2 regions of the Spirosoma flavus genome follow, and region 1 is predicted to be linked to the other one. Evidence: riboswitches for the same ligand, from Rfam matches in the RefSeq annotation. Region 1 holds a riboswitch; the other holds the start of a gene.

Region 1 (15,330 bases):
AAGCGGCCCACCGCTGTGGTCATATTTTTCAGAAATTAAAAAGTGCATAAAACCGCCTCTTCTCTTTTCACTGCTCCGGCAGCCCGGCCGCATTTGTCCACTTTCGGTTGATGATATACAGCTTTGCTAATCTGGAGGAGTTGCTGCCGTCTCAGAATTTTGTCCGCGTACATAAATAGTTTCTGGTCGCTATTGATAAAATTGACCACATCGAGAAAAACAGGATTCAGATAGCGGATCAACTCATTCCGATTAGTGATACGTATGCTGAGGCTTTTTTTACCCTGCTGAAAGGGTTTCAGTAGCAGGAAGTTGACTTTATTTTTTGCCCTCTTTCCGAAGAGTCACGGCTAAAACTTACGCGTCTTGTCCGAGTTTTAATTGCTTATTTGATGAACTGCACTGATTTCGGTGGGGATTGCCACAGTACGTTGACAATCATCCAGCGGCCATTTTCCTTGATTAGGTGCAGGTAATCAATCCCCCAAACCGCCGTCACTTTAGCCATCGCCGTTTTGTCGGCTACTTCAAACACATCGACCTGTCGGGGTGAATCGGCGTTGGCACGTTTGCCCTCTTTATTCCATAGTTTCGCCAGCCGGATCAAGGCCGGAAAGGGCATCTCCAATTGTTTCGAGTAACTACCTGTTCTCTGATCGAATGAAAAGCCACGTTTCTGAAGCGTCGGGTGTATACTCTGATAAGCCAGCGTCGTATCGACTTTGTAAAACGTATCGATGTAATTGAAGCAGGCCTGTCGAACGCCCGCAACATCATCGACGGGTGTTTGGGCATAAGCACTCGTTAGAGCAACACAGATCAGTAAATAGGCAAGACTGTTTATCATGGTTTTGATGCAATAAAGTTGAGGGTTATTCAGTACGTAAACTTTTTACAGGGTTGACAAGCGCCGATTTGAGACTTTGAAATGAGACCGTAATAAAAGCTAGTAGCAACGCCAGAGTACCAGCCCCTACGAACACCCACCACGGAATGGCAATGCGGTACTCGAATAGCTGAAGCCAACGATGCATAGCGTACCAGGCCATAGGAGAAGCAATCAGAATGGCAATGAAAACCAGTTTTAGGAAATCTTTGGTGAGCAACAGCACAATGCTGGCCACCGACGCGCCGAGCACTTTGCGTACGCCAATTTCTTTTCGACGTTGCTGGGCAGCAAACGTAGCCAGCCCGAACAGGCCCAGGCACGAGATCAAAATGGAAATGATCGTAAACGTGCGTACAATCCGCGACGTACGGGCTTCAGCCTGGTAGTTTTTCTGAAAATCTTCGTTCAGGAACGTATATTCAAACGGTTCGTCGGGACGTAACGATTTCCATTTCTGCTCTAGAAAACCCAATATGTTCGTCATGTCGGCAGTGTTGGCATGCACGATAATGTAGTTAAAACTGGGTCGTCGACTCAACATGAACGCATAAGGCGTAATAGGCTGGTGCAGGTCTTCATAGTGAAAGTCGTTCACTACCCCTACGATCTCAAAGGAAGTTGTTTGACCCTGCCAGTCGAAGTCCAGCCGTTGACCAATAGCTTTGGCCTCTGGTATCTGGAACTTGCGTAACGTAGCTTCGTTGACGATGAGTCGGTTCGCTGTATCACCCGGAAACTGGCGCGAAAACAAACGGCCCTGCTTCAACTGGAAACCCATGGTTTGCAGGAATTCAAAATCGATGCGATTGGTGCGGATGTCCTGTCCCTGGGTAACGCTTTGGTCAGGACGGTGAAATACCATATCGCTCTGGTTAGCAATGCCGGGATAGAACTGAGTCCCGGCGGCTGATACCACCTGATTATTTCGCAAAATTTCGCTTCGAAAAGCGGTGTAAGCCGCGCGCGACTCACTACTCCGGAAGGGAATGGCAATCTGCTGATTCTGCGTAAAGCCCAGCGGTTTATCACGCAGGTAGTGCATCTGTTTCTGAATGATAAACGAGGCCAGTACCAGACCAACCGATACCATAAACTGAAATACGACCAACCCACGACGTAACGCTACGGCCGACAGCGAATTGCTAAACTTACCTTTTAACACCTTCGCCGGGTCAAATAATGACAGATAAAAAGCCGGATAACTGCCTGCTAATAAACCCGTCAGCAAGGCCATTCCCAATAAAGCAAATAGAACCTGTGACTCAAGCAATTCGCTAACCAACAGGGCCTTACCGGTGAGTTGATTAAACATCGGCAAGAATAAAACACCCAGCGCCAGCGCAATCAGAAATGCCAGGAACGTAAGTATGATTGATTCGCCCAGAAACTGCCACACAAGCGCCCCCTGCTGCGCCCCCATTACCTTCCGAACACCCACTTCGGCTGCCCGTTTGGCCGAACGCGCCGTTGCTAGGTTCATGAAATTAATGCAGGCAATCAGCAGGGTAAATAGGGCAATCGATCCCAGTATATAGAGGTAGGTAACGCTATTGGTCGGCGTAACCACCGACTGGAAATTTGGGTACAGATGCAGATCGGGAACGGGCACTAGAAACAACTGCCGATCGAAACCCACTGATTTGAGGTCAGCGCGAGCGTATTTTTCGATAAAGGAGGGCAGCTTCAGGGTTAATGCCTGGGGGTCGGTATTGGGTAGTAGCCGCAGATACGTCAGAAACATATTGTTATTGGCAAAATCCGGATGCCCTTCGCGCAGGTAGTTTCCCATTTCGCCTGCGGCAAGGGGAATAAAAAACCGAGCGTCGATATGCGAATTGGTTCTGGTGTTTTGGTACACCCCCGTCACTTTAAATTCTTCGCCCATACCCGCTTCACCCCCGATCCGAACGAACCGGCCCAACGCCGACGTCGTGCCAAACAACTTAGCCGCCACCGCATCTGACAATACGACCGAATGCGGGTCTGTCAGGGAGGTTCGGGGATCGCCTTCGGTAAAGGCATAGGTAAACAAATCGAAGAAGGTTGAATCGACCTGATAGCCTTTCGTTTCGTAAAAAGACTGCAACGGCTTTCCCGGCTCACGCACCTGGAGCAACGACTTTTCATCGGCGATGTATAAGCGAGTCATCTGCGCGATCTCTGGATATTCAGCTTTGAGTGCTGGCCCATAAGGCGCAGACGCCATCGAAAACTCCTGTCCCGTATTCTGGCCAATTGTCGCCCGTGACCCCACCAAATACAAGTTCTTGGCATGTTGGTGGTACATATCGAACGACAATTCACTACGTATGTACAGCATCAAAAGCAGGCAGCAGGTCATGCCCAGGGCCAGCCCAAATACGTTGATGGAAGAGAATGATTTGCTTTTAATCATGTTGCGCCAGGCAACTTTGACATAATTGAGTAACATCGTCGAGCTAAGGGGATTGGGTTGGGAATAATCATTCGTCTGTTGGGTACTAGACAAGGCGAAAGGGCGAATCAACCGCAGAACCGCCCATGCATACCGCCAGTGGGCGTCCCGTACACCGACGGTCTTCACCCAGTACGTGTACATTTCGAGCAGATCGCCCTGCAACTCATCTTCCAGGCCAGGTGGACTGAACTGGGTCAACAGCCAGTTGGCCCAGCGGGGTGGCCTTGGATTTTGTTTTTCATCATCCGTTAAGCGCCCCATAGCTGTAAAACGGGGGTAGGAATTTGCTGCCACAGCTGGTTGCGCAGATGCCGACACTCGATCAGCGCACGCTGACCGGCCGTCGTGAGGGTGAACAGGCGTTTTTGGCGACCTCCCCGCTCGGCAGTAGCACCACCCATCATTGACGAAACTAAACCCTTCTCCTGAAGCCGTTGCAGGGTGGTATGGACCGTAGGGAAGCTGATGCTACGGGCCATCTGTTGGTCAATTGTTTGAGTAATCAAGGCGCAATAAGCCTGCTCTTGTAGAGCGGCCACTGTCAGTAAGACAACTTCCTCTAGCTCCCCTAAAAAGGCTCTTTTCATAGCGAAAAAGGATTGAAATCGCCGTTATATCTTCTTTCGTCAGCTTAGTACTATTAATATAGACTTTGTCGTACAAATACTCGGCCAAACTCTTTATCTAGGCTTGTACTCATTTCCAAAGCTGTTTTGTGGAATTAATAGCTACAATTTTGTCCAAAAATGGACAATTAATGTACTATAGCGGACAGCTCATTGATTGTTTATCTGGTGGTGAATTGTTTCTGGAAGTGCAAGCGCTTTCATCTAGAAATCCTTTGTCTCATGAATCGCTCCCAGTTGAGATAAAGTAGGTTTTATAAGTCAGCACGTAAAAGGGATGGAAATCGATTTTCATTCCAACTATTGTCGTACACTGGGAATCTTTTAGGCAAAGATCAACGATATGAGAGCCAGATTATTCCTACTTGTAAGCTTATTGTTGAGCATAGGCTCTTGTCAAACAAAAGAGGCCCTTGCCCCCCGCTGCGCTAGTGCTGGAGCTTTAGTTAAACAGGTTAAAAATACCAGCGGTGTGGTTTATTACGATTCCGCTCAAAGCAGCTACTTTATTCGGGTCCCCAATAGCTTTGATTCCCATGATCTGGGTTACACTTGTAACTTAGCTACTGACTTTCAAAAACCAGGTTTGAAAGTCAACTTCAGCGGTACTTATTACCAGAGTGATAAGCAACTTGGCTTTGTCGCAGGTGACAAGAATTACTATTTATTCCTTCTTTCCATTCAAGAACAATAATGCGTTCATCCAGCGTGAGATGAAGGTTCTCAGAAAAGGCTCCTACATGAGACGAGAGAGTATATAAAAATCGGCCGTTTGGCGAGATAAACAAGTTATGGACTAAAAGTTAACATTATAGGAGTTTTTGTTCTCGCTCATGACAAAGGTACTATGGGTGCTTCCAATGCTGGTCACCGAGCCAAGTTTATTGAACACAAAGTCCTGATAGTGTTTCATATCTCTCGCATAAACCTTCAATAGAAAGTCAAAATCTCCTGAAATATTATAACATTCAACTACTTCCTTCAGCCCAACAATGTCGGTCACAAACTCATGACCTATATGCTTATCGTGCTGTTTCAGCTTGATATTACAAAAAATGATTAATCCATAGCCCAGCTTCTCGGCATCTACTAAGGCGATGTATTTTTTAATGTAACCGCTTAGCTCCAATCGCTTTACTCGTTCAAAAACCGGCGTATGCGTTAGATTCACCCGATCGGCTAACTCTTTAATAGTCAATTTTGAATTTTCTGCCAGTAATTCGAGTAACTGTCTGTCTATTTCATCCAGTTTTTCCATAGGATAATTATCTGTTGGTAATGAAATATATCCTTCTAAAAGAATAATTATCTATTAATGAAACGAAAATAGATAATTATTCTAAAATAACCGAATTAAATTAGATATTGAATCTTGATTTATAGCTTTGTATGGAATTTTAATCCCCTTACAGGCTTAAAATAATCGTTCTTTTCTATAGCAACTGGAATAGGTTTTCGATGAAAGTCGGAATGTAGAGGGAATCGTGTGAAAATCACGAACTGTCGCGCAACTGTAAGTAACGTACCCTCTGTCGTCTCATGCATGTCCACTGACTGATTTAGAGTTGGGAAGGACGGACGCCAGGTTACAAGTCAGGATATCTGCCTATATCAGCTGGATAATGTTTTCGCGGAATAAAACACGTAGTCTGACCTTTTTACCTGAACAGCTATACAAATGGCTGCCACTGTATCTGTGTGTCCTTCCCGGAGCCGCTGTCTCGTTTAGCAAAGCACGTTCAACTGTTCTTTACCAAACAAGTAACGATAATGCGAACTCAGAACCTGGGCTACCCTCGGATTGGTGGACAACGACAACTCAAAAAAGCCTCTGAACAGTATTGGGTAGGCAAAATCGACCTGACGGCCTTAAACCAGGTGGCCCAAACCATTAAGCAGGAAAACTGGCAAACCCAACTGGAGGCGGGTATCGATCTGATCCCCTGCAATGATTTTAGTTTTTATGATCAGACACTGGATATGAGCCTGTTGCTGGGGGTTATTCCTCAACGGTATGCATCACTTTCAGCTAAAGTAGACGAGAAGGGGATCGCTGATCTGTATTTCGCGATGGCTCGTGGCTACCAGAAAGAAGGGCTGGATCTGACGGCCATGGAAATGACGAAGTGGCTGGATACGAATTACCATTATATCGTTCCCGAATTTACGACCGATCAGGAATTCACCATTTTCCACGGAAACGTATTTGACGAATACAACACAGCAAAACAATCCCTAGGCTCCAAGGCCAAGCCTGTGCTGGTGGGGCCCATCAGTTACCTACTGCTGGGTAAAGAAAAAGAGCCAGGTTTCGAACGCGTTGATCTGATCAGTAAACTGATTCCGGTATATATCGAAATTATTAACCGGCTGAAAGAATCAGGGGCTCAGTGGATTCAGTTGGATGAACCTTTCTTGGCGCTTGATCTGTCGAAAAAAGAGAAGGACGCGTTTAACGATGCTTATCGTACGCTGGCTGACCAAGTGAGTGGCGTTAACCTGCTAGTTGCCACATACTTTGAAGGCCTACTGGATAATACGGCTTTAGCTGTGAACCTACCCGTTCAGGCCTTACATATTGATCTGGTTCGCGCCCCTAAGCAACTAGATGAAGTGCTGGCCTTGATTCCTCAACAGCTTCAGCTTTCATTGGGTGTTATTGACGGACGTAACGTCTGGAAAAACGAATACGAGAGATCATTGAGCCTGATTAATAAGGCCGTTGAAAAATTAGGTATTGATCGTGTGATTGTGGCACCATCCTGCTCGTTGCTACATAGTCCGATTGACCTTGACGGGGAAACTGCACTGGACCCAGACATTAAAAATTGGATGGCCTTTGCCAAACAAAAACTAGCTGAAGTTAGTGAACTCAGGCAAATCGTTGAAGGGGCCCAGGAGTTACTGGATGCCAACAAAAAGGCGATTGCCAGTCGCCGTTCTTCGGAGAAAGTGCATAAGCAAGTCGTGAAGGATCGGGTTGCCGCCATTACTGATTCTGACGCAACGCGTAGCAGTGCGTTCCCAATCCGTCAGCAAATTCAGCGCAACCGCTTCCAACTGCCTTCGTTCCCAACAACGACGATTGGCTCATTTCCCCAAACGGATGATATTCGGCAGCTGCGGGCCAGTTTTAAGAAAGGTGATTTGACCCTGGAGCAGTATGAACAGGCCATCGAGCAGGCTACCATCGAGACGATTCGCTGGCAGGAATCTGTAGGGCTGGACGTGCTGGTTCACGGTGAATTTGAGCGGAATGATATGGTTGAATACTTCGGCGAGCAACTCGAAGGATTCCTGTTTACCCAAAATGGTTGGGTTCAAAGCTATGGCAGCCGGTGCGTAAAACCACCCATCATTTATGGCGATGTAAGCCGCCCTTACGACATGACCGTACGCTGTATTACATTCGCGGCCGCTCAAACGGCAAAATATATGAAGGGTATGCTGACCGGTCCGGTAACGATTCTGCAATGGTCTTTTGTACGCGACGATCAACCCCGTGATGTCACCACGAACCAGATCGCTTTGGCGATTCATGATGAAGTGCTGGCGTTGGAAGCTGCCGGTATCGGCATTATTCAGATTGATGAAGCGGCTATTCGGGAAGGGCTACCCTTGCGAAAAGCCAAGCGCCCTCATTACTTGGATTGGGCCGTGAAAGCCTTCCGGGTAACGGCCAGCGGTGTTGCCGATAAAACGCAGATCCATACCCACATGTGCTACAGCGAGTTTAATGACATTATTGAACACATTGCTGCCATGGATGCTGATGTGATCACCATCGAAACGTCACGCTCACAAATGGAATTGCTGCATGCCTTCGCTCATTTTGAGTATCCCAACGAGATTGGCCCCGGTGTTTACGACATCCATTCGCCACGGGTTCCCAGCTCGGAAGAAATGATTTCGCTTTTAACCAAGGCCGCTGACTTACTACCGGCCCGAAACTTGTGGGTGAACCCAGATTGTGGGTTGAAAACGCGGAAATGGCCGGAAACCAAAGTCGCTATCGCGAACATGGTTGCTGCTGCTCAGCAGGCCCGGGAGCAAATCAGTACCGAAAGCGTCCTTTACTAGGAGAAAGGCGGGCGATACCGCCCGCCTTTCATGATTTAAAAAGTTATCGATGGTCATTTATGTTACACGCCGGGAAACCTTCAATGCAGCGCATCGGATGTACCGGGAAGACTGGAGTGCTGAAGAGAATAAAGCGGTATTTGGCAAGTGCGCTAATCCTAATTGGCATGGACACAATTACAACCTGTTTGTTACCGTCAAGGGGGAGATTCGTGAATCAACCGGGTATCTGATCGATTTGACACGGCTTAAAGTGATTATATAGGATCAGGTGATTGAAAAGCTCGACCACAAAAACCTCAACCTGGATGTGGATTTTATGCGAGGTAAAATGGCGACAACAGAGCTGCTCTGCATTGGGATTTTTAATTAGCTGAAAGCACCGATCGAAAGGAACCAGGGGGTTTATCTGCATTCGGTCAGGTTGCATGAAACCGAAAATAATTCCGCCGAATATTTTGGGGAGTAATTTCGCCAATCGTCTGAAGCCTAAAATCATAACTTAAGTACCCGCATGTTTTTAGAAAAGATTAAATCTGGCGAGTCAGGCGTGCTGCTCTACGGTATTACGCCACCCAAAGCCAGTACCACGCCTGAACGCGTGGCCGAGATTGCCCAAAAAACAATTGACCGGCTGGTAGGCTTGGATATCGATGCGCTCGTGGTCTATGATGTTCAGGATGAGTCGGCCCGAACAGCCGAAGAAAGGCCCTTTCCCTTTATCAATGCCCTTGATCCAATCGAATTTGCCACCCGTAATCTAGGGCCTTTACCCCTACCGAAAATAATTTACCGTCCTGCTGGGAAATTCTCTGCGGGCGAGCTATCGGATTGGTTGGAAGAACTACATAGCCACCAGTTCTATCCCATTTTTGTGGGTGTACCCGCACCGGATTCTCCCATCAAAACGAGCCTTACCGAAGCCTACCACCTGTGGAGCAAACACCGGGATACCTCCGTTATCGGTGCGGTTACCATCCCGGAACGGCATCAAGTACTCCATGATGAGGATGTCCGGATGTTGGACAAGATGAGCTGTGGGGTATCGTACTTTATTTCTCAATGCGTTTTTAATCTTGACTATGCTCAGCAGGTTATCGCAGACCTGGCACACCGATGTAACAGGCAGCGCGTAAAACCGCCAACGCTCATTTTTACACTTACCGCCTGTGGATCGGCCAAAACCCTGCATTTTATGGAGTGGCTAGGCATTCACGTACCAGATGAATTGCAGGAAGAACTGAAAACATCGGACGATATTCTTGACAAATCGGTGAAGATATGCCTCGATATTGCTGCTAGCTTGACGACCTACTGCCTGGAGCGGTCTATTCCTTTCGGGTTCAATATTGAAAGTGTGGCCATTCGCAAAGCTGAGATTGAAGCGTCGATCTATATGGCGGATGAAATTGGTCAGATGTTAAAGGAGAAAGGGGTTAGACAGTCAGTGATAGACTATCAAGTGATGAATGACAACCAACTGTGATCAGCTAGTCAGGCTGAACAGTAGGCTTCATTAGCCGAGCAGATTTTTACCTTATTTTACTTTCACCATGTAGCAGAAGACGATACCGTTTATGTCTAATGAAAGGAATGGAACAAAATGCGTTACCAAACATGAATCGATTAGCTGCCCGCGTTGCCAGCGACGCTTCGAGTGTAGAAGGCCATCACCCGAATTCTGAATGGACATTAATCACCAACCTGATTCCCTTGCTGAGCGGATAGCGTTGGCTGAGACCCGCATTTTTAAGGCCGTTTTTCCTAATACGACCAATCATTACGATACGTTGTTTGGTGGAACTGCTATGCAACTAATGGACGAAGTTGCTTTTATTACAGCCACTCGATTTTCTCGCAAGCGCATGGTGACGGTTTCGTCCGATAAAATCAACTTTACTCAGCCAATTCCTGCGGGCACCATTATTGAATTGGTTGGAAAAGTCGAACACGTGGGGAATACTAGTATTCGGATCGGAGTAGAAATTTACGTGGAGGAAATGTATGCGCTAGAACGACATCGGGCCATTCACGGTTCATTTACGTTTGTGGCTCTGGACGAGAATCGAAATTCCATCCCCGTGTTGTCTTGAGATACGAAGCTGCTATAAATTAACTGAAGCGTTCTTATAATAGATTTACTTGCTTAGTAATAGGGTGGAAGATTAAATGATCAAGCCATAACAATTGATTCAGTTATTCTCCAAAAACGCTTTTTTTAAGAGACACTTGATTTATTATTTCCTCTAAGCAACTAAATCTCTCACTCAAATTCCGAGGAACTAGCCCCTTTGGTACTTACTTATATAGTTATAACATAAAAAGCAGACGAGCACTACCCGTCTGCTTTTCAGCTTTTATCCACACCATATGAAGAAAGCACTACCATTGAGCGTTTCCTCGGGTTGTGAGGGAAAGTACGTGAGTTATTGATAGACTAACTTCATTTGTATCTGTGATTTTACTTAACGGTGGTGAAAAAGAAAAAAGCCGCCGGAATAACTCCAGGCGGCTGTGATGCGGCAATTATTTGGAATTTACTTCTTCTCCAGAACCTGTTTCATGAGGGCTTTCAATTCATCAATCTGGGACTGCTGCTGCTTGATGGTCTTCTGTTGCTCAATGCTGTACAGCGTCAGTTCTTCAATCTTCTCCAGCAGTTTAGCATCCATCTTCGCTACGTCGACGCCTTTTTCAACCACTTCTCTGGCTGATGGAATGCCCGGTAGGTGCTCATGCTTCTGAATGTACTGTTCAACCTCAGACAATGGCTTGAGTAAGTAATTTGGCTTAAATACGTAATCGCTCCAGTCACTCGTGTTCTTGACCGCTACTTTGACTTTCTCGGTCAGAATACCATCCTCCACAAACAGTTTATAACCCGATGGCGTTCGTGCTACGTTACTGCCAATGATCACTGCGTCGTTTTGGGTACTTTGCAGAAGCGAGCCTTTGCGCTGCCACAGTGATTCACTCACGCCTTCACGTGCTGAGCCGTTCATACTAGCTAGTACCACATCACCCTGCTCGTTGACTGATAAAAACTTGGTTTGATTGAGGGCGGTGGCGGGCGAGGAATTGTTGAGGTTGGTAAACCGCAGACCCGACTGGTTGGCCGTGCCCTTTGTGATCTCCAGGGTGTTGTTGGGAGCCGAGTTGCCGATACCCACTTTAGCCCCGGGTGCGCCTAAAACCACCGCATTGCTAACGGTGACGATGGCGTTGACGCCGATGGCGGTGGAGTTGTTGACTGTAGGCCCGTTCGTACCTGCTCCAAAGCCGATAAACGTGTTATAATTGCCTGCCCCGTTACCCGAGTAGTTGGCTGCCCGGCCGATGTAAGTGTTGTTCTGACCAGTAGCGTTGCCCAGTCCGGCTCCATCGCCAATAAAGGTGTTGCCCAGACCAGTGGTGGTATTGCCGCCTGAGCCATTGCCGATGAACAGATTGTAAGACCCGTTACTTTGACTTCCGGCTGCGTTGCCCATAAATAGGTTGCCAATGCCCGTGGTGTTATAGAAACCTGCTTGGTAACCAATAAAGACGTTATTACTAGCGGTGCGGTTGTAATAGCCCGCACGGGTGCCTAGAAACACATTGTTGGCACCACTCGTATTGCTATACCCAGTCATATTACCCACAAACACGTTGGCCTCTCCAGTCGAATTATTGTATCCGGCTGTATTGCCTATATAGGCGTTATAGCCGCCTGAATCGTTACCATGGCCAGCTTGTATTCCCAGGAAGATATTATAGCTCCCCGATTTATTGTACGAGCCAGCCGAAGTACCCATGAAAATATTCAAACTTCCTCCACTGGCATAAGCACCGGCTTGATAGCCCACCATCGTATTCGATGCGCCCGTGGCTAGACTAGTCCCGGCTCGTGACCCAATAAACACGTTAGCCCCGCTAACCGTCATAGATCGCCCGGCACCAGCGCCTACAAACGTATTGTTAGGCCCGCTGGTCAAACTCAATCCCGCTTCAGCACCAATAAATGTATTTAGGTAACCCGTATTCGTGTTGCGCCCTGCATCTACGCCCACAAAACTATTCCTATACCCTGAGGTGAGCACCACGCCTGCATTGTAGCCAACAGCTACGTTTCGATCTCCTGTCAGCGTAGCTGCCCCAGCGGCCCCTGGCCCTACCAGCGTGTTAAAGGTGCCATAAGAATTCGTGTTGGAGTTATTGCTACTATTAGCTACATAGTTGCCCTGGGCCAGCAGCAGGGTAGGCAGAACCAGTAGCAGGAAAGTGGAAAAGAAGTGTTTCATCGTAAGGAAATAGTTTAGTAGATGAATAAACGTTTGGCAATTGACTCAATGTCAGCAGATAAAGCGAAGGTTTGCCTAGATTTTAATCAATCTTTTGAGCGAACGGTAAAGCAAAAACGCCAGCCCCAGTAGAGCCAGCGTTTCGTATAGACGTTGCGTTCTTTCGCTTTAATTCAACCAGCGCACATGATTATAATACTCGGCTGAGAGGACCACCTCGTACTGGCCTAACTGTTCATAACCCTAGTATACATAATCAAATCACCAGACATCAAGCCCGCGTAAGAGTTGCTTAACCTCACGAACCCGCCGACGCGGAATCACGACCTCCTGCTTAGTACCGCCCACCCCGAACTCCACCACCAGTTGTCGGGTCTCGTTGCGATGCCGGCCCACAATCAACCCAGGATCAACCGCCAGCTGCTTGCTCAGCCGCACCAGGTAGGGAAAACGCTGGCAAATAGTGCCCAGGGTGATGGCCGACAGGTAGTACCCCCCGTTGTGAAAATGCACATGGGTGTAGTTGCCTTCGGCCAGCGCCCAACTCACCTGGGGCTGACTATGGGGTTGATGAGTTTTTAAATAGGGCGTTGGTTTCATAAGAATTGACCGAAGGCAGGAGGTTAACGTGCTTATAGTTTTAGTTGGGGGCAGTAACTGTAGGAACCGTTGCTACAGTTACTGACTCCTTATTTCAGACGTTAATTCCCGCCTAGCTTTAGCCGACTGCTAGCACCAAACAGCAACCTGCCTGTAGTACTGTATATCACCCGCAGGGCTAGTGCCTGATAGGTAGGGGGTAAACTCACCGCATGGTTGAGCGTAACAGCATCGGTGAGTACCGGTATTCGGCCACAAGACCAGGTGGCGGGATCGTTCCAGTCGCCTACTTTCAGGGTGAACATACTCCCGCAGCCACCTGAGTTCACCACACTTAGGGGAAGAATCGTCGAAATTGAACCACCAGCCGGATCGGTAGCGATTACCGTCACACTGTAGAACGCACTGGCCGAGGCCGACACCGTTCCGGCGATGGTAGCTGGTGCCACAAAACTCAGACCCGCTGGCAAACCCACCACCGACAAGCTCAGCGAGTTGGGTGTTTCAGCGTCGGTGAAGGTGTTGGCCGGAATGGTATAGCTAAACGCCTGCCCTACTGTCGCCGACTGGGGCGGTATGGCGTTCTCCACCCGCGGATTGCCATTGGCGCAGAACGCCAGCCAGTTGTAGCTAAAGCTGGCTTCGCCCGGCGTGCCCTGCTGGCGAGCCTTGAAGACAATCACCGGGTTGTCGGTGAACAGGTTCAACTGATAGGGCTCATTGATGGCGACAGCCGTAGCCTCGTTGACGACCGATAGACTGATGGGTTGACCATTCGTGCCCTCAAAGCTGACCGTGAAATTGATGCGTCGTTCAAAGTAACTAATGTGATTACAGTCCAGCATGGTCACCCCGGTAATGGCGAAACTACGCGGTTGCACCGTCAGCGTAAAGGTCGTCGCAACCGATAAGCCACCCGGATCGGTAGCCACCACGGTCACGGTGAAGGGTGAGCCCACCGTTGTGGAGGGTGTACCCGTGATGGTGTTGGGCGACACAAAGCTCAACCCGGCCGGTAAGCCACTCACCGACAGAGTCAGGCTATTGGGCGTTTCGGCATCGGTGAACGTAGTGGCCGGAATGGTATAACTGTAGGCACTCCCTACCGTAGCCGATTGTGACGGAATAATATTAGCCACCGTCGGGCCGCAGTTCTGGTAAATCACAGCGGCACTGGTCGTTGCCGTGCAGCCGTTCGCCCCGGTTAACGTAACCGAATACGGACCCGCTGCACTGACCGAAATACTGGCCGTGGTGGCACCCGTGTTCCAGCGATACGTACCACTGCCTAGAGCGCTCAGACTCACCACGGGGGTGGTGCAGGTTAGCGTAGCACTCGCTGGCGAGATACTCACCAGGGGAGGAGTTTTGTCTTCACTGACGATGACAGTGGCCACCGTCGTACAGCCGTTCGCCCCGGTAAGGGTTACTGAATACGTAGCGGCCACACTGACCGATAGGCTGGCCGTAGTAGCGCCGGTGCTCCAGCGATACGTACCATTGCCTACCGCACTCAAGCTTACCACTGGACTAGCGCAGGTTAAGGTAGCGCTCGAGGGGGTGATCGAGAGCGAAGGTGGGGTCTGGTCTGCGCTCACACTCACGCTGGCGCTACTCGAACAGCCGTTGGCGCCGGTAAGCGTTACCGAATACGGACCCGCTACACTCACCGAAATACTGGCCGTAGTAGCGCCGGTACTCCAGCGATAGCTGCCGCTACCCACTGCCGTCAAACTCACGACTGGTGTGCTGCAGGTCAACGTAGTACTAGCCGGCGTTCCGATGGCCGGATTGATGCTCACCGATGGCGCAAGTTGATCGGCACTCACACTGGCCGCGGTCGTACTCGAACAGCCGTTGGCGCCGGTGAGCGTTACCGAATACGTAGTAGCCGTACTGACTGAGATAGCCGACGTAGTAGCCCCCGTGCTCCAGCGATAACTTCCCGTACCAATAGCGGACAGACTGACTACCGGATTGGTACAGGTTACCGTAGCACTCGCTGGTAAAATCAGCAGCGCCGGTGGCGTCTGATCGACCGCCACACTACTGGATGCCGTACTCGAACAGCCATTGCTACCCGTCAGGGTAACCGAATACGTGCCGGCCGACGTAGCACTGATGGAAGCCGTAGTGGCACCTGTATTCCAACGGAGTGAACCATTCCCCAACGCGCTTAAACTTACCACTGGCGTAGTGCAGGTCAACGTAGCACTGATCGGGGAGAGGCTCAGCGGAGGGGGAGTCGTATCCAGCGATAGGGTCGTGGTGGCCGACGTGGAACAGCCATTGGTGCCCGTTACGGTCAGCGAATAGGGACCAGCCGCGCTGGCCGAGATGATGGAGGTGGTTTCGCCGGTGCTCCAGCGATACGTACCCGTGCCCATGGCCGATAGACTTAGTATGGGGCTCGTGCAG
Region 2 (15,330 bases), on a different contig from region 1:
CGCGGAAGAAAGCGCCGAACAGCGCGTACTGGAACGCATCACCCGCCGACAATTGCTCACCAGTTCCCAAATTCAGGTCGTTGAGGCTTTCCGAAAGCAGGTTTTTCCGGGCACCGAACAGCCGCGAATGTTTGCGGGTTTCGCGGTTCAGACCAGCCGTAGCTGCGAAATAGTGTTTGCCAAACGTCTGATTGTAAGATGTATACAAGTTAGCCGCTGTGGCCGGATCGAACCACATCGTTTGCTTGTACTGATCGACGTTGTAGTTTGGAACCGTCGTTAGAATACCCGGCTGAATCGAATACTGCGCCACAGCCGAACGATACCAATCATCGGCGATGTAGAACGAATACGAATAGTTACCAACCAGATTCCAGTTTTTGGTAAAGTCGATGGTAACCGCGTTGATGGTCGTCAGCTCGTGTACTTTTTTCTCACCACCCGCTACGCCTTTCAACAGGTTTGCAAACAACCCATCGCCAATAGAGTAATTGTTTTTCAGCGTGTTATACGTAGCAGTACCGTCTGGGTTCAGGGGTGCGTAGATCGGCAACGCGTGTACCGTAATGGCTACGAAATTGGCATTGGCGCCACCTTCCAGACCGGGGTACGTATATCGCGAATCAAAGTATTGTGTGTTGTTGCTTACTTTCAACCAGGGCGTCAGCTGCGCGTTGATTTTGCTACGTAGCGTGTACGACGTAAACTTATCGGTGTTGATGCGCATAATCCCGTCCTTCTCGAAAACAGAACCCGACAAGAAGTAATTGATTTTATCAGTGCCGCCCGACAGGTTCAGGTTGTGCTGTTTCGATGGTTCGGTCATTGTAAACAGCGTATTCCACCAGTCGTAGTTGCCATAATAGTTGTAGATGTCCTTGCCGTTTACATTCTTCACCACCGTCCAGGGGCGGGCTGGATTCTCGACTTTGTCGTACCGGCGCGCTTCGAGTTCTTTATAATCTTCCTGCGAATAGCGCGTGTAGCTGTTACCCGTTGCCCGGATAAAGGCTTCGTCGTTCAGCATTGTGTGCTCGTAGCCATTCGTCATGAATTTGGTGCTTACCGTGGGCGTCGACCAGCCGAAATTGTTGCTGTAATCGATGGTCGTTTTGCCGTTTTTCGCTGTTTTGGTCGTAACCAGAATAACGCCGAACGCACCCCGCGCCCCGTAAATAGCCGAAGCAGCCGCATCTTTTAGTACCGAAACCGACTCTACGTCATTCGGGTTAATCCGGTTGATATCGCCCGGAATACCATCGATAAGCACCAGCGGGCCACCGCCGTTTATCGACGTTTCACCCCGAACGTTGAGGTTACCGCCCTGCCCCGGCTGACCCGTACTGAACGTAATGTTCAGGTTAGGAACCATCCCCTGCAAAATCTGTGACATGTTATTCAGGGGCCGGTTTTCCAATTCTTTCGCCTGCACCTGCGACACCGCGCCCGTCAGGTTTACCTTTTTCTGCGTACCATAACCCACTACGACCAGTTCTTCCAGCATTTTATTATCGGCGGCCAACGTAACGTCCAGCGTCGAGCGGTTGCCAACCGAAATTTCCTGCGATACGTAACCAACGAAGCTGAAAACCAGCACCGCCGACGTATTAGGTACCGTAATTTCGTAAGCCCCATTTCCGTCGGTCGACGTACCGCGCGTTGTACCTTTAATCACCACGCTCACACCCGCCAGCGCACCTTGTCCATCGGAAGATTTTACGGTGCCTTTGATGCGAATATCAGCCGGGACATACGTAGTGACGGGTCGGCTGGAGAGCTCATTGAGGAAAAATGCCTGTTTGTCTTTTTTCTCACGCGCCAGCACAATCTGCTCATTGATAAGCTTATACGTAATGCCGCGCGGTGCAAGCAACTGATCGAGGACTTTCGACAGCTTCTGATTACGCTCATCAATCGACACCGATTCTTTCAGCGGAATCCGGCTGCTGTACACAAATCGGGTATTAACTTTTTCCTGAATCCGATCCAGTGCTTCCTGGAGCGTTACGTTATTCAACTGAAGTGTAATGTCCTTATTCAGAATCGATTGTGCCGCCATTTCCCGAGCGTTGGCCATGCTGACCAGCAGGATCGCCAGGAGGCACTGTAGTAATCCGTATCGCATAATGGTTCGCCAGTCAACGGACTTGTTAAGGAGTGATTTTTGCATAATTTTGGTTATCAGATGGTTCGTCACTGTTTGATTCATCATCCTTTGATTCGGTGGTACGAAATGAGGATGGTATTTTGGCCGGGGTGGTGGTACACTCCCGGCTTTTTTGGTTATGAAGTTTGTCAGGTAAATTCTTGCATAGGCTGAATAAAGAGTTACAGGTTAGTATTTGGTTTATATCAGGTATTACGTTGATTCACAGTCCTATTCGCAGGGAGTGCCGTTAAGTACAATCGTGTTGCCCGACATCGTGTATGTTACGTCAAGGGCCGCACAAAGCATTTCCATAATGTCGGGTAAAGCCTGATGCTCAAAATCAGCGTTCAGTCGGCAGGAGCTGAGTTTGGGATTCACCAGCCGGAATGTTACGTTGAATCGTTTCTGTAAGCTGGCTAAAACCTGATCTAAAGGCGCGTTGTCAAATACAATGTTGATTGGCTCATAAATAGCCTTCCGGGAAGGGGTCGGAATCAACGTAGCAGTAAGCCGTTTGGAGTCGATTTCGAAGGTAGCCTGCTGCTGCGGTTTCAGAATAACCTGCTGTTTTTTCTGCGTATGGTCCGATGCGCTTACCTGCACCCGTCCCGTTACAACCGCCACCTGAAAAACTTTACTGCTAGTGAGCGCCTTTACGTTGAAGCTGGTTCCCAATACTTTAATGTCAATTTCGCCACTGTGAATGAAGAATGGCCGCGTTTTGTCTTTCGTTACGTCGAAGAAGCCTTCGCCCGAAAACGTTACCCGCCGATTGTCGAGCTCGAACTGCTTTGGGTACGTAATGGAAGCTCCTGCATGCATCCAGACCGAACTGCCATCGGGCAACTTATGAACAACTGGCCGAGCTTGTTTATTGGTGAAATGAATGGCATTAGCCACCGTTACGTGACTGGATTGACGTGTTTTCGACTGATCAAAAGCAGCGATCTGTTTAGCGGAGTCCCGATACGTTACATAAACGCCAATCGCCAGCAGTATGGAGGCCGCCAGCCAGGCCGTCCATCCCCATGAAATCCGCCGGATTATTGGCTCATGATCGACAGATAACCGCTCCTGAATGGCCAGGAACGTATCGTCCTGCAATTGCTGCTGTTCGGTTTCGGGAAACGAACTCAGGTAATCGGTGTTGTTTTGCAGGGAGGCATACCAGGCTTCTACCTGTTGCTTTTCCTGCTCCGTACAGTCGTTCCTGAGGTATTTGTCAAGTAGGGAGGGAGAAATTTTCGGCATGGCTTAGGGATGTTACAAGTCCTAAGTCGCGCGCCGAAGGGGTAACCCTTACTCGGTTTCGAAAAAAATTGAAAAAAGTGAAATGCACTTTCTGCAAAGTCAGGTTGAAGAACCTGACTTTGCAGAATAGGTAATCCCTGTCATCACTGCTAATCGTGAATGGATTCGTCGCGTAGCGACCTAATGTTTATAGAAAAAAGAAGCAAAGAAACCCCTCCGTCGCGTAGCGACGGCAACTAAAAATTTGAACCACTAATTGCTACAAACATAAGGTCGCTAGGCGACGAACTCTTACAAGATTAGCCCGTACCAGGGAGGAAATTTAGACAGACTCTTCACTACGGCGTTATCCGCTTGGCCACAAAATCGCCATTCTGATGAACAACCACCTGCGATACGTTTCCCGTTGCCAGCTTATGAAACGTCAACTGTGCATCAACAGCCTTGAGGAAAAAGTCGGTTTCAGTTTCGGGAAAGATTTCGAATTTACTTTGGCCGGTCACCTGTAAGAAAAGTTTTCCTTTATCGAACGTAATGGACAGAATCCGTTTTGGATCGAGCTGATAATTTCCGACGTATTGACGCAGTACGCTTTCATCGAGCGTAATACTTTTCCGATTTTTTGGTATTTGATAGGGCTCTCCGAACGTAATAAATACCAAATCGCGAAGCATTGGCTCGAGTGTTGTGAGGTCCGATGCATCATCGACGTTAGCCAGCAAAATATAGACGATATCCTCTTCGGGAATCAGCACAAAGAACGTAGCGTACCCAGGCAGGTTACCGTTCTGAAACACAAGCGTCTGTTTTCCCTTAAATTTATTGATGCCCCAGCCATAACTCCACATTGTTTTACCAATACCCGTAAATGAACGCTGCCAATCGGCTTTACTCAGAAATCGGTTGGCCTGAATCGCCCGCGCCCAACGGTACAAATCGCCTACCGTGCTATACATACCGCCAGCCGCATAACCCGCTGTTGAGTCGATGGGCGCTTCTGCCACCAAAACGGAGTCTTTGCGATACGTATAGCCGACGGTTTTGCCCGATTTTTTCAAATTGGTAAAATCGAAGCCGGTGTTCGTGAGCCCAAGCGGTGTCAGAAAACGCTCCCTGATGGCGGTTTCAAATGGTTTTCCGGTTAGTTTTTCAATGAGCAATCCCAGCAGATAATAGCCTGAATTCGTATAATTCACGTCGCCCCCTGGTTTTCCGGTAGTGGGCTTATTGCTAAACATCGACACCAGCCGGTTTTTGTCGATTGGACGCGTAAAATCGATCTTATCTGGACCGTCTTTCTGATAAAGAAAACCTTTGTAATCGTAAATGCCCGATGTGTGCGCAAACAAATCGTCCAGGGTAATCCGGTCAGCGTTGGGGAAATCGGGAAAATATTTGCTGAGTTTGTCTTTGACCGAAAGCTTGCCTTCGGCCTGTAATTGCAGAATGGCCGCGCCGGTAAACGTTTTTGTAATCGAACCCAGCTGATAAATACTCGACGTATCGTTGGGGATTTTTGCGGCTTCGTTTCGCCAGCCGTAGCCTTTCTGAATCAGAATTTTACCTTTCTGGGCAATAAGCACCGAGCCGTTTAAGCGATGCAAATCCGCAGCGGCCTGTAGGTATTGTTCGAGTTTTTCAGCCGTGGATTGGGCCGATACGAATGTAAATGAAGCCGCAATCAGGAACGTAGCGAAGGCTAACAAAAACGTTTTCATGATACGTTGTTTTTAGGGCAAACCAGGCTAAAAACAACGTAGTAATCTGCTCAAATCTGGATTTGATTGGTATTTTTTGCGTGCTGACTCAGGTATTCTTTGGGCGATACGCCCGTTAATTGCTTAAATGTCCGCTGAAATGTAGCCTGCGAATTGAAGCCGCAATCGAAAGCAATTCCAGTGAGTGTCAGGCGTTCATAAGCGGGGTCGATAAGACGTAGCGTTACCTCCCTGATGCGGTATTCGTTGATGAAGCTATTGAATCCCTTGTGCAAATGCTGATTCAGCACCGCCGAAATGAGTTTCGGTGGCAATTGCGTGTGTTGTCCTACTTTCTCGACGGTCAACTCAGGATCCAGAAAGAGCCGGTCTGTTACCATCGCTTTCCGCAACGTATCGGCCACCTGATTTACTGTATTTTCTGGCAATTCTGCCCCGGCCGGTTTTGGCGCAGGTTGCGCTACGTTCTCCGTACGGGTATGAAGATACCCTTTCAGGCCAAGCCAGTAAATAAGTATGGTGATCGGAATGTAAATTGGATACCAGCCAAACAGGTCGAGCAAAGGATATCGCGAGGCCGGATAAATGTAGGGAATCAGGTGAATCAGCCAGATGGTCTGAAAGACAAGAAACACCAGAACGAACTGCCGAAGCCAGCGCAGTTGCGGATAGTTGGCGCTCGAAACGGAAGTCTCGTATCGATTCAAAAACCGTCTTGTCAGAAATAAGTAAATCGTTACTGAAGCCCATCGAGGAATGTCGACGTAAGCGTTGTATTCATCCATAACGTATCCCCAGAAAGGACCTGATTTCTGCTCGAAAAAGCCTAAAATCAGCCCTGCGATAAATACCCAGCCGATAATTTTTGCGCCCATGTCCAGAATAACCGGGTAAAAATGGCGTCGTTCGCGTTTGCCGAGCTGGAATGAAGCGTCCAGCATTGATTGGCTATAAAAATAGATGAGTGGCCCAATGGGCATCGCCATAATAAACGGCAACAATTCGAACGTGAGGCCAACCAATCTGTTTGTTTGCGGAAAACCCACCGCCAGACTCATCATCGCCAATAAGCCAATCAACGTAGCAAGCAGCCGATTCGAGAGTTGACGTCCCTTTTTATTTGTCCAGAGCAACGTAGCGAGGATAAATCCCTGCACCGTACCCAGCAGCAAAATGATGTCAAAGGGAGAAATAGTCATCTTGGGAAAAAAGAAAAGACGCAGAAAAAAGAGTCTTTTACCGAAGTATTACTCTTTATTCCTGCGTCTAGATATAAAACTGGAGCTGCTACGTACCTAACAGGCCCCGACAGGCTCCGGCTGTCGGAGTTGCCGGATGGTTTGTAGCTACATAATTAGTCGCTGACGCGACTCCGACAGCCAGAGCCTGTCGGGGCCTTTAATTAATCGACAATCTTTACGCGAATCTTGTGCGGAGCGGGCTGATTGCCACCGAAATACAATCCTGTGTTGTAGCCAAAGGTCTTGTTGTGGGTAAACGGAATCGTTTTGCCGCCCAGAATCTGATAGACTTTGCGGTCGTAATCGATTTTGATGGTCATTTTGGTCGGCGTATTAATCGCAGCTTCAGCCACTTTAAAGTCGGTACGTACGCCACCGACATACACATACGCGCCCAAGTCGATACGTTTCCGCGTCGGATTCCAGCGCCAGCCAACCCGTGCGCCATCGACCTGATGCGGAGGTACGCCAGTCGTAATGTCCTGATCTTTCGAACCAACAAAGCCTATACCGATGACTTTATTCCAGTCGTCGGCATCGGCTTGGCCAATGTCGTAAATACAGCTGCTATCGAACGTAACGGTGGCGGTGATTTCAGTAGGAGCAATCGTAATACCTACTTTGCGTTTCGGGTTCGGCTCGTGTTCTCCGGCATCGATTTCCACCCAATCGGGATCAGAAAGCAGAAAATCAGGTACGCAGCCACTCATAAAAAGGGTTATGCCGAGCAGTAATAAAGTGAGTGTAAGTGAAGAAACCCGAAAAGACGCTTTTAAACGTAGCATGGTAATATGACTGTATTATGGGAATAATTATGCAAATAACGCTAGAAATCAGTTGATTCGTGTTCCGTTGAATCAGAGAACCCAAAACGTACTATCTGAACGTAGCAAACGGTTGGGTAAGTTTTTTTGCTAATTCAGCAGGTCATATTACCGATTAATAGAACGCAACCTTTTTGTCTGATCCAGCATCATTAATTTTGAATAGCCAAATTCGTTCCAAAAATGCGCCCAGCCGTTTCTTCCTCTTTTCCAAGCATTCAGAGTTACATCTACGCTGTTGTTTTTTCCTCGTTTTGTGTGGTCATGGGCCTGCTCTGGGACATCATGTGGCACATGAGCATTGGCCGCGATGGTCTACTGGCCCCTCCGCACGTAGTAATTTATGTCGGTGCCATTGTCGCGGGGCTTTTTTCTGCCTACCAAATTCTGAACCTGACCTTTTCCCGAAATCATCCCGGCCGAACCCAGGCCGTTCCCTTCTGGGGCGTTTTTTATGGGCCACTGGGGGCCATGTTCTGCGTGTGGGGGGCGCTGATGATGCTAACGTCGGCTCCTTTCGATGATTGGTGGCATAATACGTATGGCCTTGACGTTCAGATTTTAACCCCACCGCATACCATTCTGGCCATCGGTATCATGACGGTGCAATTTGGTGCGATGGTGGGTGTATTGGCCCTTCAGAATCAGTATCGCACCCTGCCCGAAGCCGAATTGTTGCTCGATGGCCCCCGTGCCACCCGGTTGAAATGGCTGTTTGCGGTTGCGGCTGCTCTGCTGCTGGCTATGCTCTTTTCAATGGCCTCGGAGTCGATGGGGAAATTTGAATCGCATAACTCGGTATACTACGCTACGGCGGCAATCGTACTGCCGTTTTATCTGCTGGCGGTTGGTCGGGCGTCGCTGCTACGTTGGCCAATAACCATTATCGCCGGACTGTACATGCTGGCACTCCTGTTGCCAAGCTGGATCCTTCCCTTCTTTTCGGCTACGCCCCGGCTCGGACCAGTGCTGAATCCAATTACGCACTACCAGCCTTTTCATTTTCCGATGCTGCTCATTGTGCCCGCTTTCGCGCTTGACTGGCTGATGCATCGTTTCGAAAACCCCACGAACGGGAAAAAGAAGTTGAACGACTGGGTATTAGCTTTAATTTATGGTGTGGTGTTTATGTTGATTCTACTCGCCGTTCAATGGCCATTTGGCGAATTTTTGCAGACGTCGCCTTACGCACGTAACGGTTTCTTTCTGTCGAATTCCTGGTCCTACGACAGCCCGCCGGACTGGAAATACCGCTTTGAATTTGCTCCCTGGTATCAGCAATCGTCCGCCGATTTCTGGATGGGTTTTGCCAAATCGCTTCTCTATGCCACATTATCCGCCCGCGTCGGCCTCTACTGGGGTAACTGGATGAAACGCATAGCACGGTAAATTTTCCAATAAGAACTGAAACAAAAAACTAGAATGTCCTCGATTATAAATAGCAATCGAATAAAATGGTACGTCCTGTTTTATTCATTTATTGTCTCATTCACGTACTCAATTATTGCCACGGCGCACGTTGGTAGTTCGGGTATTATCGTTCAAAAGAAGGTCGGTAAATACCAGCTTCTGATTAGCGTTAGTCCACCCGACGTAGTACCTGGAACGGCGAAAGTGACGGTCTTTGTCGAACAGGGGCGCGTTCGCGAAATTGGTGCGCGACCTATCTATTTCCGGTCTGGTGACAAAGGCGCACCCACGCACGATGTTCTAACACACGTTGACCAGAACCGCTACGAGGGCGATTTGTGGTTGATGGATTCGGGCTCATCGAGTGTAGAAATAAGCATCGACGGTCCCGACGGAAAACAACAGGTGGTAGTGCCGGTAGTGGCCATTGCTACCGCTATGCGTGATATGCCTGCCGGAACAGGCTGGGGCCTGGCGGCAATGGGCCTGCTGCTAATTGTGATGCTGATTACAATTATCGGAGCCAGCAATGCAGACGGGATTACGTCGCCCGGCCAGCCGGTAACAACTGCGTTACGTCGTAAACGATTCATTGGTATGGCTATCGGACTGGTTACCGTTACGTTAATTATGGCCGGCTGGCGGTCGTGGTGGAACAGTACGGCTGAGGAATATAAGAGCGAACAACTTTATAAGCCAGCTCGAATCAATACGTCGGTGCGTATCGCTGATGCCCAACGGCAGCTCACTATTCAGTTCGATACAGCCAAAGCGGGCAATCAGCAAAAACGGCTTTTCAGCTACCTGCTGCCCGATCACGGAAAGCTGATGCATACGTTTGTAGTGCGGATACCGGGGTTAGATGCATTCGCGCACTTGCACCCAAACCGGCGCGATACGTTAAATTATGATGCTTCTTTGCCAACAATGCTGCCGGGAGGGAAATACCTGGTTTATTCAGATGTCGTATACCGGAGCGGCTTCACCGAAACATTAACCGACACCATCGACGTACCGTTTTTGAAGATCAGCGCCGAAGCAGCTGCCAACGCCAAGCCTTCCGACCCAGACGATAGCTGGCTCGTTACCGAACCGATGGGCGTGAAAGCCAATGCCGTAAACGTACCGCATCTTGATAACGACATGGTGGTTTGCGGGAAACCCGGGGCCAGCGTTACGTTGGAAGATGGGTCAACGATGCTCTGGATGGATAAACCGAGTCAAATACTGGAATCAGGCAAACTCTATACGCTGAAATTCGCCGTTGCTGATGCAAAGGGCAAAGCGGCTGCACTGGAACCGTATCTGGGAATGCCCGGCCATGCCGCCATACTACGTTCTGACGGGTCGGTATATATCCATCTTCACCCCGTCGGTACGTATTCGATGGCGGCCGAAGGATCAATGGTGGGACGGATTGCCGATACGTCGCGGACGTTTCATTACCCCAACGCCGTTCAATTCCGCGACAGCATCGACGCCTACGTACAGAAGCTGAAAACGCTGCCTGAAACCGAAAAAAATAAGTTATTGGCGGCCGCAATGCCCGGTATGGATCATGCGATGAAAGTCAATAACATGGTTGAGTTTCCGTATGCGTTTCCTCGGGCGGGGCATTACCGGATTTGGGTACAGGTGAAACGTAACGGGCGCGTACTGACGGGCGTGTTCGATACGCAGGTGAACGATCCCTTGCTTTGAAGCAGTAGTTTAGCCAGATTTTTGGTTTTTGTCTGCGTAAATCAATAACCTCCTCACTGTTGGGGAAAATCGCTTTCGCTATTATTCGTCCTGCTTTATGGCTCAATCCGTAACCCGTCGCCAAGCCCTAACCGCCCTGACGGTCACCGCTGGTGCATCACTTACGTCAACGTCGGCTTTGCCCTCAGCTAACCCAACTGCTGCCGCTCCATTTACTTTGTGCCTGAATATGAGCACGATTCGGGGTCATAAACTTGGCTTTGTGAAAGAACTGGAAGTGGCATCTAAAGCGGGTTTTCGTTCGGTGGAGATATGGATTGAAACCCTGCAAACGTACCTGAAATCGGGTGCTACGGCCGCCGATGCGCGTAAAGTGCTGTCTGACACGGGTATCAAAGTGGAAAACGCTATCGGATTTGCGCCCTGGATTGTAGACGATGAAGCTACCCGCACGAAAGGTCTCGACCAGATGAAGCGCGAAATGGAAATGTTGGCGGAAGTTGGTTGTAAACGTGTGGCTACGCCCCCCATCGGGGCGCAAACGCCGGGAAGCGCTAAAGTAGACTTATACCAGGCTGCCGAACGCTACCGGGCCATTCTGGAAATAGGCGACAAAACGGGCGTCGTACCCCAATTGGAATTGTGGGGCTTTTCGCCAAATCTGAGCAAGCTGAGCGAAGTTATGTTTGTGGCCATCGAAAGCAAACATCCATCGGCGCGGGTACTGCTCGATATTTATCACCTCTACAAAGGCGGCACGCCGGTTGAAAGTTTAAAACTGGTCGGTAAACCGGCGATGGAAATCTTCCACGTCAACGATTACACAAAGGATTTTCCTCGCGAAAAAATCACCGATGCCGACCGTGTTTTTCCCGGCGACGGCATCGCGCCAATCAAGGAAACGCTCAAGATCATCAAGCGCACCGACCAGCCTATTATTCTGTCGCTGGAAGTATTCAATAAAAACTACTACGCACAGGATGCCGCAACCGTCACGCAAACCGCGATGGCCAAAATGAAGGCGATGGTGGCCGGCGTGTAAGCGTTCACTTATTTTAGCACCGTTTTTATCATTCCGTCAGTCGGTCTAAACGATAAAAACGGTGCTTTATAACTTCTAACGCTTAAAACGCCCACGCCATCAAACCGCCATCAACGGCAATTGTTTGGCCGGTGACGTAACCCGAAGCGGGCATACTCAGGAATGAAACTACCGATGCGACTTCTTCCGGTTCGCCAACGCGGTTCATGGGTGTTCGTTTGAGAATACCCGCCAGTTTCTCCGGATTGTTCAGCACCGGCGAGGCCAGGGGCGTTTTGATGTACCAGGGCGCTACCGAATTGACCCGGATACCATCGCCAGCCCATTCTACTGCCAGATTTCGAGTCAGTTGCACCAGCGCGGCTTTAGTCATGCCGTAAAGCGATCCACTGCTCGTACTTGCCAATCCCGACACCGACGAAACAAAAATAACCCGCCCACCCGTATCCGACGATTTTAGGAGCGGATAAGCAGCCTGCGTCATTTCGTAAGCCGAGCGTAGGTTGGTGTTCAGTACTACGTCATAATCAGCGGAACTGTAATCGGCGGTGGGTTTGCGAATGTTCGTACCGGCGTTGTTCACCAGAATGTCGAGATTTCCCCACGTATTAGTAACAGCTTCGATAACCTGAGCCGCTACGTTCGGCTGACTCACGTCGGCAGCTATGCCTTCCACGGTATGGCCTTGTTCTCGGTATTCCGCTAATTTCTGCTGAAGTAATGTATTGTCGCGAGCGACGATAAACACAGATGCTCCCAGCTCAAGGAACTGAGAAACAATGGCTTCGCCGATACCTTTAGTGCCGCCCGTAACAAGCGCGCGTTGACCACGTAGCGACCAGAGCGATGGATTCATAAATCAGATTGTTAAGATATTCTGCAAATAACGCTACCTTTGCGCTTAGTTTTCGGTGCCTGATGTCATTTCGAGATGGCTTTCAAGGCTTAAAAGGGAAGTTGGTGCAACCCCAGCGCTGTCCCCGCAACTGTAAATCATTTTGTAATGAATAATGTATGAAGTATGATGTATAATATATGATAGACGGCGATAGGTTTAGCCATCATACATTATACACCATATATCTTACATCCTACATTACAACTTCGGTTCTCTCTACATGGTCACTGTGCTGATTATCAGTGCGGGAAGGCCCGGACCGATGTGATGAGTCAGGAGACCTGCCGACGATCATCCGCTGTTCTGCTGTTCGGAGGAAACATCTCAACCGCGTGTCGATAGAAACCAACTGGTTTCGACACACTTTTTAACATCAACTGTGAAATGCAAGCCCTTCGGTGGTGGGTATTGGGCCTGTTTGTCGGTTTAGGAGCCGGGCAACGTAGCGTGGCGCAAAACGATACGTTGCGGACGAGTTCGGTGGTGTCGCTGTCGGCGGTGACGGTACGTGCCATTGCGCCCGAACGGTTCATTGCCGGGCAGAAACTTCAACGTATCGATTCTACTACGTTGCTCCAGTTTCAGTTTGGCTCACTGACTGATCTACTGACGTTCAATACGCCATTGGCTTTCAAAAATTACGGCTCTGGCCAGTTGGCAACGGTTTCGTTTCGCGGTACATCGGCGAACCACACGGCTGTACTCTGGAATGGCATCAACATCAACCAGCCGAACCTGGGGCAAACCGATTTTTCAACACTTCCCGTAGCTGGTTTCGACCGATTATCGGTGCAGTATGGGGCGGGTGGATGCGTAGTAGGCTCTGATGCTGTAGGGGGGAGCGTTTTGTTGAGCAGTGCGCCTAACTGGAAACAGAAATTCAGTGTTACGTTAGGTCAGCAACTGGCGTCGTTTCAGAATTACCAGACGCAATTGGGGATTCGGTATGGTGCCAAACTGGGCGAAAACTGGCAGCTTTCTGGACGAACGTTTGGATATCGGCATCAGCTCAACAATAAATATCCTTACCAGGAACGTAGCGGCTATTTCGTCGAACCATCGACAACGGCGCAACGCGGGCTGGTTCAGGATTTATTCTTTCGCCACAAAAGCGGGAAACAGATTTCAGTCAATGCGTGGCTGACTGATAATGACCTAATTATCGCCCCGCAGGACACCATTGCGCGCGAACGTACCCGCACGCAATCGGCTCGTTTTCTTACTACGTATGAAGCCAATCAGCTGAGCATTCGACTGGGCTGGATTCGCGATCTGATTGATTACGCCAAAGAAGATTTCTCAAACCCAAGTCATACCGAAACGGACCGGTTTATTGGTCGTGTCGAACGGGAATTTAATCTTTGGCCGGGCCATCAATCCGTCAATCTAAATCTGCGCGTTGGTGGAGAATGGTCGCATTATCGCACGCGAACGGATGGCTATGGTGGCGGATTAATTACCGAAAATCGACAGGATTTATACGCGTTGCTACGTCTCCAGACCAATCGCTGGCTGGTATCGGCTAATGTTCGGCAGGCGTTTGTTACACGCTTCAACCCGCCTTTGACCCCTTCACTGGGTGTAGAATATAAACTGATTCAACATAGCATCTGGAATGTAATTGCCAAAGGTTCAATTGGTTATAGCTATCGCGTTCCTACGTTGAATGAGCGATACTGGCTCGTACTGGGCAATCCTGACCAGCGACCGGAACGTGGTATGAACATAGAAGGTGGCTTGGCTGCAACTGCTACGTTCTCCGATCAACTAAAATTAACTGCCGAGGCCACCGCGTACCATAATCGCGTCGATGATTGGGCATACTGGAACCCGGCTAAAAACTACCATGTCGAAAATCTGCAACTGGTCGTGGCACGCGGGCTGGAATTCACGACTACGTTGACTTATGCACGAAATGGCTGGCAGGCGGGTTTGCGGACGGGATATGCTTACACGCGGGCGTCGCAGGAACGGGTGTATGATACGTATGCGCAGGACGTAGTCGGTAAACAACTGGTTTATATTCCGGTGCATACCGGTACGTTCAACGCCTATGTGCAACGCGCCAAAACGCGGCTGACCATCCAAGCGCAAACGACCTCCCGGCGCTACGTTACGTTCGACAATACCCAGTTTTTCAAAGGTGTTACGTTGACGAACGTATTGCTGGAGCATTTCATGAAACTTGGCCCGGTGCCGGTTCGGGTGCAGGCACAGGCAAACAACGTATTTGATACGCTAGCCATCAGCGCCAAACGGAATGCTCTTCCGGGACGTAACTGGGCGCTCAATCTGATTATTAATTTTCCTTCTAATACCTAATGAAAAAGCAATCGACAAAAGGACTGGCTCTGGTTTTACTGGCGCTGAGCGTATGGAACTGTAAAACGTCTGATCCGGAACCAACTCCTTATGAGTCAGGTATTTTTATCCTGAACTCGGGTAACTTCAGCGATAATAACGGTACGGTTTCATTTTTGCCGCGCGGTAGCCAGACTATTTTGACCGATATTTTCAGGACTTCTAATCCTACTATGACCTTAAGCGGTGGTATTCAGGGCTATGCTGATATAAGCGGCAAAGGGCTGATTCTGGTTGATAATAGCACGGCCGGGCAGGACAAGGTAGAAGTAGTTGAGTCTCCGAATTTTAAAACGCGCTTTACGCTGAAATCGCCGGATATTGAAAATCCGCGTCAGGTGATTCAGGTTGGGCCAAATCGGGCCTACGTTAGCTGCTGGGACGTATCAGGCGATTTCTCGAAAGGCACGTTCTACAAAGATCCGGGCTATATCGCTGTTGTTGATTTGAATGCCAGTAAAGTCACAAAGAAAATACCAGCCGTGAAAGGAGCCGAACGCATGGTGCTGGCCGGAACGGAGGTGTTTGTGGGCAGCACTACCTACAGCGGAGATAAAACCCTACTAATTGTCGACGCCAATACCGACGAGGTGAAGCAACGGATCGATTTTGTTGCAACGCCGGAACCAATCGGGCTTGACGCCGATGGGAAGCTCTGGATACTGGCCGCAAAAGATTTATTTCAGATTGAGCCTGCCACCCGTGCCACACTCAAGCGATTGACATTTGCGTCTG

What was found. Region 1 has a riboswitch for cobalamin ahead of metE (5-methyltetrahydropteroyltriglutamate--homocysteine S-methyltransferase). Riboswitches for the same ligand answer to the same signal wherever they lie in the genome.
Region 2: another riboswitch for cobalamin. It lies ahead of ACYVF1_RS00420 (TonB-dependent receptor plug domain-containing protein); the one in region 1 lies ahead of metE (5-methyltetrahydropteroyltriglutamate--homocysteine S-methyltransferase).

The regions. Positions count from the first base shown of each region.
Region 1 is NZ_BAAGZL010000008.1:222,655-237,984, reverse strand. It holds gene ACYVF1_RS29630 (nuclear transport factor 2 family protein) at 386-847, opposite strand; gene ACYVF1_RS29625 (ABC transporter permease) at 873-3,587, opposite strand; gene ACYVF1_RS29620 (PadR family transcriptional regulator) at 3,575-3,913, opposite strand; gene ACYVF1_RS29615 (hypothetical protein) at 4,296-4,646, shown strand; gene ACYVF1_RS29610 (Lrp/AsnC family transcriptional regulator) at 4,749-5,210, opposite strand; cobalamin riboswitch at 5,385-5,576, shown strand; gene metE (5-methyltetrahydropteroyltriglutamate--homocysteine S-methyltransferase) at 5,723-8,032, shown strand; partial or broken gene ACYVF1_RS29600 (6-carboxytetrahydropterin synthase) at 8,082-8,405, shown strand; gene ACYVF1_RS29595 (methylenetetrahydrofolate reductase) at 8,547-9,518, shown strand; gene ACYVF1_RS29590 (acyl-CoA thioesterase) at 9,718-10,125, shown strand; gene ACYVF1_RS29585 (autotransporter outer membrane beta-barrel domain-containing protein) at 10,570-12,312, opposite strand; gene ACYVF1_RS29580 (LytTR family transcriptional regulator DNA-binding domain-containing protein) at 12,574-12,912, opposite strand; gene ACYVF1_RS29575 (putative Ig domain-containing protein) at 13,014-15,330, opposite strand, start outside.
Region 2 is NZ_BAAGZL010000001.1:100,831-116,160, forward strand. It holds gene ACYVF1_RS00375 (TonB-dependent receptor) at 1-2,170, opposite strand, end outside; gene ACYVF1_RS00380 (FecR family protein) at 2,378-3,400, opposite strand; gene ACYVF1_RS00385 (serine hydrolase) at 3,739-5,118, opposite strand; gene ACYVF1_RS00390 (helix-turn-helix domain-containing protein) at 5,169-6,317, opposite strand; gene ACYVF1_RS00395 (hypothetical protein) at 6,521-7,144, opposite strand; gene ACYVF1_RS00400 (hypothetical protein) at 7,367-8,572, shown strand; gene ACYVF1_RS00405 (hypothetical protein) at 8,606-10,294, shown strand; gene ACYVF1_RS00410 (sugar phosphate isomerase/epimerase family protein) at 10,392-11,336, shown strand; gene ACYVF1_RS00415 (SDR family oxidoreductase) at 11,419-12,192, opposite strand; cobalamin riboswitch at 12,229-12,537, shown strand; gene ACYVF1_RS00420 (TonB-dependent receptor plug domain-containing protein) at 12,619-14,556, shown strand; gene ACYVF1_RS00425 (YncE family protein) at 14,556-15,330, shown strand, end outside.